Kaistia algarum: one gene and its partner. The protein of the gene in region 1 interacts with the protein of each later gene in a pairwise test. Links are inferred from orthologs where the notes say so. Each region holds a gene or a part of one and is shown on either strand. Other genes may lie near its edges.

The links.
Region 2: the proteins of gyrB (region 1) and gyrA interact in binary tests that used the Escherichia coli proteins (3 or more experiments, as listed by UniProt). The link is inferred for Kaistia algarum from one-to-one orthologs.

Annotation. Positions count from the first base shown.
Region 1 is NZ_JAPKNJ010000001.1:1,782,204-1,785,620, forward strand. What follows is about bases 123-3,221. They hold gyrB (DNA topoisomerase (ATP-hydrolyzing) subunit B), read left to right. Parts: upstream 123-493; coding sequence 494-2,950; downstream 2,951-3,221. Other genes in these bases: OSH05_RS08685 (DedA family protein), read right to left, coding at 123-242; OSH05_RS08695 (DUF983 domain-containing protein), read right to left, coding at 2,981-3,221. Outside these bases: more of OSH05_RS08685, read right to left, coding at 1-122; more of OSH05_RS08695, read right to left, coding at 3,222-3,397. UniProt on the Escherichia coli protein: DNA gyrase negatively supercoils closed circular double-stranded DNA in an ATP-dependent manner to maintain chromosomes in an underwound state.
Region 2 is NZ_JAPKNJ010000002.1:653,749-657,246, reverse strand. What follows is about bases 115-3,294. They hold gyrA (DNA gyrase subunit A), read left to right. Parts: upstream 115-430; coding sequence 431-3,094; downstream 3,095-3,294. Other genes in these bases: OSH05_RS16320 (hypothetical protein), read right to left, coding at 3,272-3,294. Also shown: OSH05_RS16330 (MBOAT family O-acyltransferase), read right to left, coding at 1-80; more of OSH05_RS16320, read right to left, coding at 3,295-3,498. UniProt on the Escherichia coli protein: A type II topoisomerase that negatively supercoils closed circular double-stranded (ds) DNA in an ATP-dependent manner to maintain chromosomes in an underwound state.

The DNA of each region.
Region 1 (3,417 bases):
GGCCGTACCGTCTGGCGCTTCACCAGCCTCGAATCCGCAGAATATCTTCCTATATAATAGAGGATCTGGTCGGACGTGACCGAACCGGCAAAGGCGGCCAGAAAGACGGTGATCGGGTTCATGACGCCCTGATGCGCCAGAAATCCCGCTGCGATCAGCACGCTGTCGCCTTCGATGATCACACCGAAATAGACAACGACAAGGCCGTAGGTCGCCAGGAACTGATCGATTGCGTGCATCATTGGTGGAGTTCGATCGCCTCTTTCGCCGCCAAATGAAACGGGAGAATCGATGCTCCGCCGTCCCGGCGCAAGCCCGCCGGAGACACGCGTCGCCGGGAACCGCCGAAACGGCGGCAGAATGCGGCCGCGCCACCTTGGCGCCGTCTTTCAATGATAGGCGGAAACGTGCAATTCGCACGACGAAGCAATAGATTAGCACGACGAATCGAGTTCTCGCGCGCGTGTATGCGCGCGAATCCAAGGAAGATTGAATGTCGGATACCGCCCGCGACCAAGCCACCGAAGCCTACGGCGCCGATTCCATCAAGGTTCTGAAGGGCTTGGATGCTGTCCGCAAGCGCCCTGGCATGTATATCGGCGATACGGACGATGGTTCGGGCCTGCACCACATGGTCTATGAGGTCGTCGATAACGCGATCGACGAAGCGCTAGCCGGCCATGCCGACCTCGTCAGCGTGACGCTCAATCCGGACGGATCCTGCACGGTCATCGACAATGGCCGTGGCATTCCGACCGATATTCATACCGGCGAGGGCATTTCCGCCGCCGAAGTGATCATGACGCAGCTCCATGCTGGCGGGAAGTTCGACCAGAATTCCTACAAGGTCTCGGGCGGCCTGCACGGTGTCGGCGTCTCGGTGGTGAACGCGCTGTCGAGCTGGCTAAAGCTCAAGATCCGCCGCGGCGGGAAAATCCATGAGATGAGCTTCACGCATGGCAATGCCGATGCGCCGCTCAAGGAGACGGGCACCTACGAGGCCATGGACGTGGCCGGCGTCAATGAGGGCCGCAGCGGCAGCGAGATCAGCTTCCTGCCGTCGACGGAGACGTTCACGAAGGTTGAGTTCGATTTCGACACGCTGGAACATCGGCTGCGCGAGCTCGCCTTCCTGAACTCCGGCGTCCGCATCGTTCTGACCGATCGTCGCGGTGTCGAGCCGCGCCGCGAGGAACTGATCTATACGGGCGGGCTGGAAGCCTTCGTGCGCTATCTCGACCGCGCCAAGCATCCGCTGCTGCCGGGCCCGATCGGCATTTCGGCGGAACGTGACGGGATCACCGTCGAAGTCGCGATGTGGTGGAACGACAGTTACCACGAGAATGTGCTCTGCTTCACCAACAACATCCCGCAACGCGATGGCGGCACGCATCTCGCCGGTTTTCGCGGCGCGTTGACGCGGCAGATCACCAGCTATGCCGACAGCCAGGGCGTCTCGAAGCGCGAGAAGGTGTCGCTCACCGGTGATGATTGCCGCGAAGGCCTGACGGCCGTGCTCTCCGTCAAGGTGCCCGATCCGAAATTCTCGTCGCAGACCAAGGACAAGCTGGTCTCGTCCGAGGTCCGGCCCGTGGTCGAAAGCCTCGTCAACGATCTGCTCGGCCAGTGGTTCGAAGAGCATCCGGGCGAGGGCAAGCAGGTCCTCACCAAGGTCGTCGAGGCCGCGACGGCGCGCGAGGCGGCGCGCAAGGCGCGCGAGCTGACGCGCCGCAAGGGTGCGCTCGACATCGCCTCGCTGCCCGGCAAGCTCGCCGATTGCCAGGAGCGCGATCCAGCCAAGTCCGAAATCTTCATCGTCGAGGGCGACTCGGCAGGTGGCTCGGCCAAGCAGGGCCGCAACCGCGAGAACCAGGCCGTGCTGCCGCTGCGCGGCAAGATCCTGAACGTGGAACGAGCCCGCTTCGACAAGATGCTCTCGTCCGAGCAGATCGGCATGCTGATCATTGCGCTCGGCACATCGATCGGCAAGGACGAGTTCGCGCCAGACAAGCTGCGCTACCACAAGATCATCATCATGACGGACGCCGACGTCGACGGCGCCCATATCCGGACCCTGTTGCTGACGTTCTTTTTCCGCCAGATGCCGGAGCTGATCGAGCGCGGACACATCTTCATCGCCCAGCCGCCGCTCTACAAAGTCACGCGGGGCCGTTCCGAGCAATATCTGAAGAACGAGCGGGCTCTTGAGGACTATCTCATCACCCAGGGCGTCGAGGACGCGTCGCTGACGCTGGAGAATGGCGAAGTGATCGCCGGGGCGGACCTCGCCTCGATCGTGAGCGACACGCGCACCGTCAAGCATCTGATCGACGCGATGCACACACGCTATGACCGCACGCTCATCGAGCAGGCGGCAATCGCCGGGGCGCTCAACACCGCTGTGATGAACGATCCCGATCAGGCGCAGGCGGCGGTCCAGGAAGTGGCGCGGCGTCTCGACACCGTCGCCGACGACATCGAACGCGGCTGGACGGGGAAAGTCGGCAGCGATGGCGGCTATCTGTTCGAACGCGAGGTGCGCGGCGTACGCGAGGCGACCATGATCGATGCCGCGCTGGTCGATTCCGCCGATGCACGCAAGCTCGACAGCCTCACGGCCGGCATGCGCGAGATCTACGGCGCTCCGTCGCGCTTCCGCCGCAAGGACAATGAGACGCCGATCTTCGGGCCGCGCTCGCTGCTCGATGCCGTCTATGCCGCCGGCCGCAAAGGCATCCAGCTGCAGCGCTACAAAGGCCTCGGCGAGATGAACGCAAGCCAGCTCTGGGAGACGACGCTCGATCCGAATGTCCGTTCCCTGCTGCAGGTGCGCATCAAGGAGGCCGACGCAGCCGATGATCTGTTCACGAAGCTGATGGGCGACGAGGTCGAGCCGCGCCGCGACTTCATCCAGGACAATGCGCTCAACGTCGTCAATCTGGACGTCTGAGTTCGCCTCCTCCTGACAGGCGGCCGGCGCTTACAGCCGGCGCGCCGCTTCGCTGCGGGCATGGTAGTCGGCGTCGATCTGTCCCTCGCCAGCCTTGAAGTAATATTGGCTGGCGACGAGCCAGCCCTTCAGCGGCCTGAGCGGCGGAATGCAGGTGGCGAGCAGGAAGGGCAAAGTCGTGAAGAGGTGCACCCAATAGGGCGCCTGGAACGCGACCTCGATCCACAGCGCCAGGACCACCGCCGGCACGCAGGCAAAACAGATCACGAAGAAAGCCGGGCCGTCCGCCGGGTCGGCGAAGGAATAATCGAGGCCGCAGACCTCGCAGCGGGGCGCCAGCGTCAGGAAGCCGCTGAAGAGATGCCCTTCGCCGCAACGTGGGCATCGCCCCCGGATCCCCGTCTTGAGCGGGGAGAGCGGCGGATATTCGGGTCTGCGCGGTTCCATAAACGGGAACTCCAACTTCC
Region 2 (3,498 bases), on another replicon or contig:
GAATAGACTCCGATCAGATAGGTAACGGCGACAACGACCGGCAGAAACAGAAATATGAATTCGGGAGATGAAAAGAGCATCGACGCCGCGCCGGAATGATATCGAATCTGCTGCCCGTCCAGAACGCGCGGGAACCTCGGACGCGAACGAGATCGACGTTGGGGCGCCATTTTGCATGTCAGCTAGTGGCAGGCAAGCACGGGGGATCGAAGTTTTCACCGCTGCGGCGGCATGGCGCGGGAAAGGTTCGCGGGCTTATCGGCCCTGCGTCGTCTGGTTTCCTTGAACCGCCGCAATGCGGTGCCTATGATGGCGTGAAGAGAAACTGATTCCGGAACATCCCTTGTCCGATACCAACGAGCCGCCTCGCCCCGATGACAAGGGTGACGGCCGGCCATCCGAGTTTGAAGGCATCTCGATCACCGACGAGATGAAGCGCAGCTATCTCGATTATGCGATGAGCGTGATCGTGAGCCGCGCACTACCCGATGCGCGCGACGGCTTGAAGCCTGTGCATCGCCGTATCCTGCATTCGATGAACGAGCAGGGCTACGACTGGAACAAACCTTATCGCAAGTCCGCCCGCATCGTCGGCGACGTGATCGGTAAGTACCATCCGCATGGTGACCAGTCGGTCTATTTTGCCCTCGTCCGCATGGCGCAGGAATTCTCCATGCGCGTCATGCTGGTCGATGGCCAGGGCAATTTCGGGTCGGTCGACGGCGATAGCCCTGCCGCGATGCGGTACACCGAGGTGCGCCTTGCCAAGTCCTCGCGTTCGCTGCTGGACGATATCGACAAGGACACGGTCGACTTCCAGGACAATTACGACGGTTCCGAGCGCGAGCCCGTCGTCCTGCCGGCCCGGTTCCCCAACCTTCTGGTCAACGGTGCGGGCGGCATCGCTGTCGGCATGGCGACCAATATTCCCTCGCACAATCTCGGCGAGGTGATCGACGCCTGCATTGCCTATCTGAACGATCCCGCGATTTCGATCGAAGATCTGATGGAAATTGTGCCGGGGCCGGATTTCCCGACCGGCGGCCTGATTCTCGGTCGGAGCGGCATTCGCTCGGCCTATTCGGAAGGTCGCGGCTCGGTCCTGATGCGCGGCCGCGTGGCCGTCGAGACGATCCGCAAGGAACGTGAAGCACTCGTCATCACCGAGATTCCGTATCAGGTGAACAAGGCGACGATGATCGAGAAGATCGCCGAGCTCGTGCGCGACAAGCGCATCGAAGGCATCTCCGACATCCGCGACGAGAGCGACCGCCAGGGCATGCGCGTCGTGATCGAACTGAAGCGCGACGCCGTTGCCGACGTGGTGCTCAATCAGGTCTACCGGTTCTCGCCGCTGCAGACGTCATTCGGCGTCAACATGGTGGCGCTGACGGGCGGCCGCCCGCAGCTCATGAACCTGAAGGATCTGATCCAGGCCTTCGTCAATTTCCGTGAGGAAGTGGTAGCGCGGCGCACGCGCTTCCTGCTCAACAAGGCTCGCGATCGCGCCCACGTCCTGGTCGGCCTCGGCATTGCCGTCGCCAATATTGACGAGGTCATCTACCTGATCCGTCATGCGCCGGATCCGGGAACCGCCCGCGAGCAGTTGATGGAACGCCATTGGCCGGCGGTCGACATCGCGCCGCTCGTCGCCCTGATCGACGATCCGCGCCACAAACTGGCGGCGGACGGCACTTATCAGCTCTCCGACACGCAGGCGCGCGCCATTCTCGATCTGCGGCTGCAGCGCCTGACCGCCCTCGGGCGAGAGGAAATCGCTGACGAACTGAGCAAGCTGGGTCTCGAGATCGCCGACTATCTGGAGATCCTGCGCTCGCGCGCCCGTATCGTCGGAATCATCCATGATGAGCTCGTCGCGGTGCGCGACGAATTCGCCACGCCCCGCAAGACGGAGATTCTCGACGGCGGAGCCGATTTCGAGGATGAGGACCTGATCCAGCGCGAGGACATGGTCGTCACCGTCAGTCATGAGGGCTACATCAAGCGCGTCCCCCTCGCGACTTACCGGGCGCAGCACCGCGGCGGCAAGGGCAGGGCGGGCATGGCGACGAAGGACGAGGATTTCGTCACACGCCTCTTCGTCACGAATACCCACACGCCGGTCGTCTTCTTCTCCTCGCGCGGCATCGCCTACAAGATGAAGGTCTGGCGGCTGCCTCTGGCCGCACCGCAGGCCCGCGGCAAGTTCCTGAACAATCTGCTGCCGCTCCAGGAAGGCGAGCGGATCACCTCGATCCTGCCCTTGCCGGAAGACGAGGACAGCTGGGATACGCTCGACGTCATGTTCGCGACGACGCGCGGCACGGTTCGTCGCAACAAGCTGTCGGATTTCGTCCAGGTCAACCGCAACGGCAAGATTGCGATGAAGTTCGACGAGGAGGGCGACGCGATCGTCGACGTCCAGCTCTGCTCGGAACATGACGACGTGCTGCTCACCACCGCGGCAGGACAGTGCATACGCTTCGCCGTGACGGATGTCCGCGTGTTCAAGGGCCGGGATTCAACGGGCGTGCGGGGCATACAGCTCTCCGAGGGCGACCAGATCATCTCGATGGCCATCCTGCATCACTTCGATGCGCTGGGCGATGAGCGCTCCGCCTATCTGAAGATGAGCCGCGCCGTGCGTGGCGAGGCCGATGGCGAGGAGACGGCGCCCGAAGCCGACGTCGAGGAAGCGACGAGCGGGGAACTTGCGTCGGCCCGCTATGCCGAGATGAGCGCTGCCGAGCAGTTCGTGTTGACCATCTCCGAGAACGGCTATGGCAAGCGGACCTCGTCCTTCGAGTATCGGATCACCAATCGTGGTGGCAAGGGCATCGTCGCCATGGCCGTCAACGAGCGCAATGGGCGGCTCGTGGCTTCGTTCCCGGTCGAAGACAGCGACCAGATCATGCTGGTAACCGATAGCGGCCAGACGATCCGCATGCCCGTCGGGGGCGACAAGCCGATACGCATCGTCGGCCGCGGCTCGCAGGGCGTCATCGTCTTCAACACCAATGACGACGAGAAGGTCGTCTCTGTCGACCGCCTTAGCGAGGCCGAGACCGAGGCGGAAACGGAAGGCGAGGCCTGATCCGCGCGTGAGGCGTGTGCGGCTCCAAAGCCAAAGAAAAAGCGCCGGCGAATGGCCGGCGCTTCAAAGGTTTTGGGGTGGGAGGTCTTGTCTTGTGGTCAGGGAATTTCAGGACTGAAGTCGAAGGTCTAGGTACTGATCGTTCGTGCACTAAGGCTTTGGGGTGGGGGCCTCGGCCTATTCGATGACTGGAGCTGGTACGCGAATGAGAATGGACTTGCCGTCGGAACGCTTCTCGATCGTGACTTCCGGCGAGCCGCTGCGATCGGCTACCGCGATCAACCGGTCGCTCTTCTTGGCGATCGGATAACGGCCGTCATTATAGGCTGCGGCGCTCGCCAATCCGACGGCAACCGTTGCTGCGATCGATGTCGCGAGGATGGCTGTGTGGAACCACGTGGTCA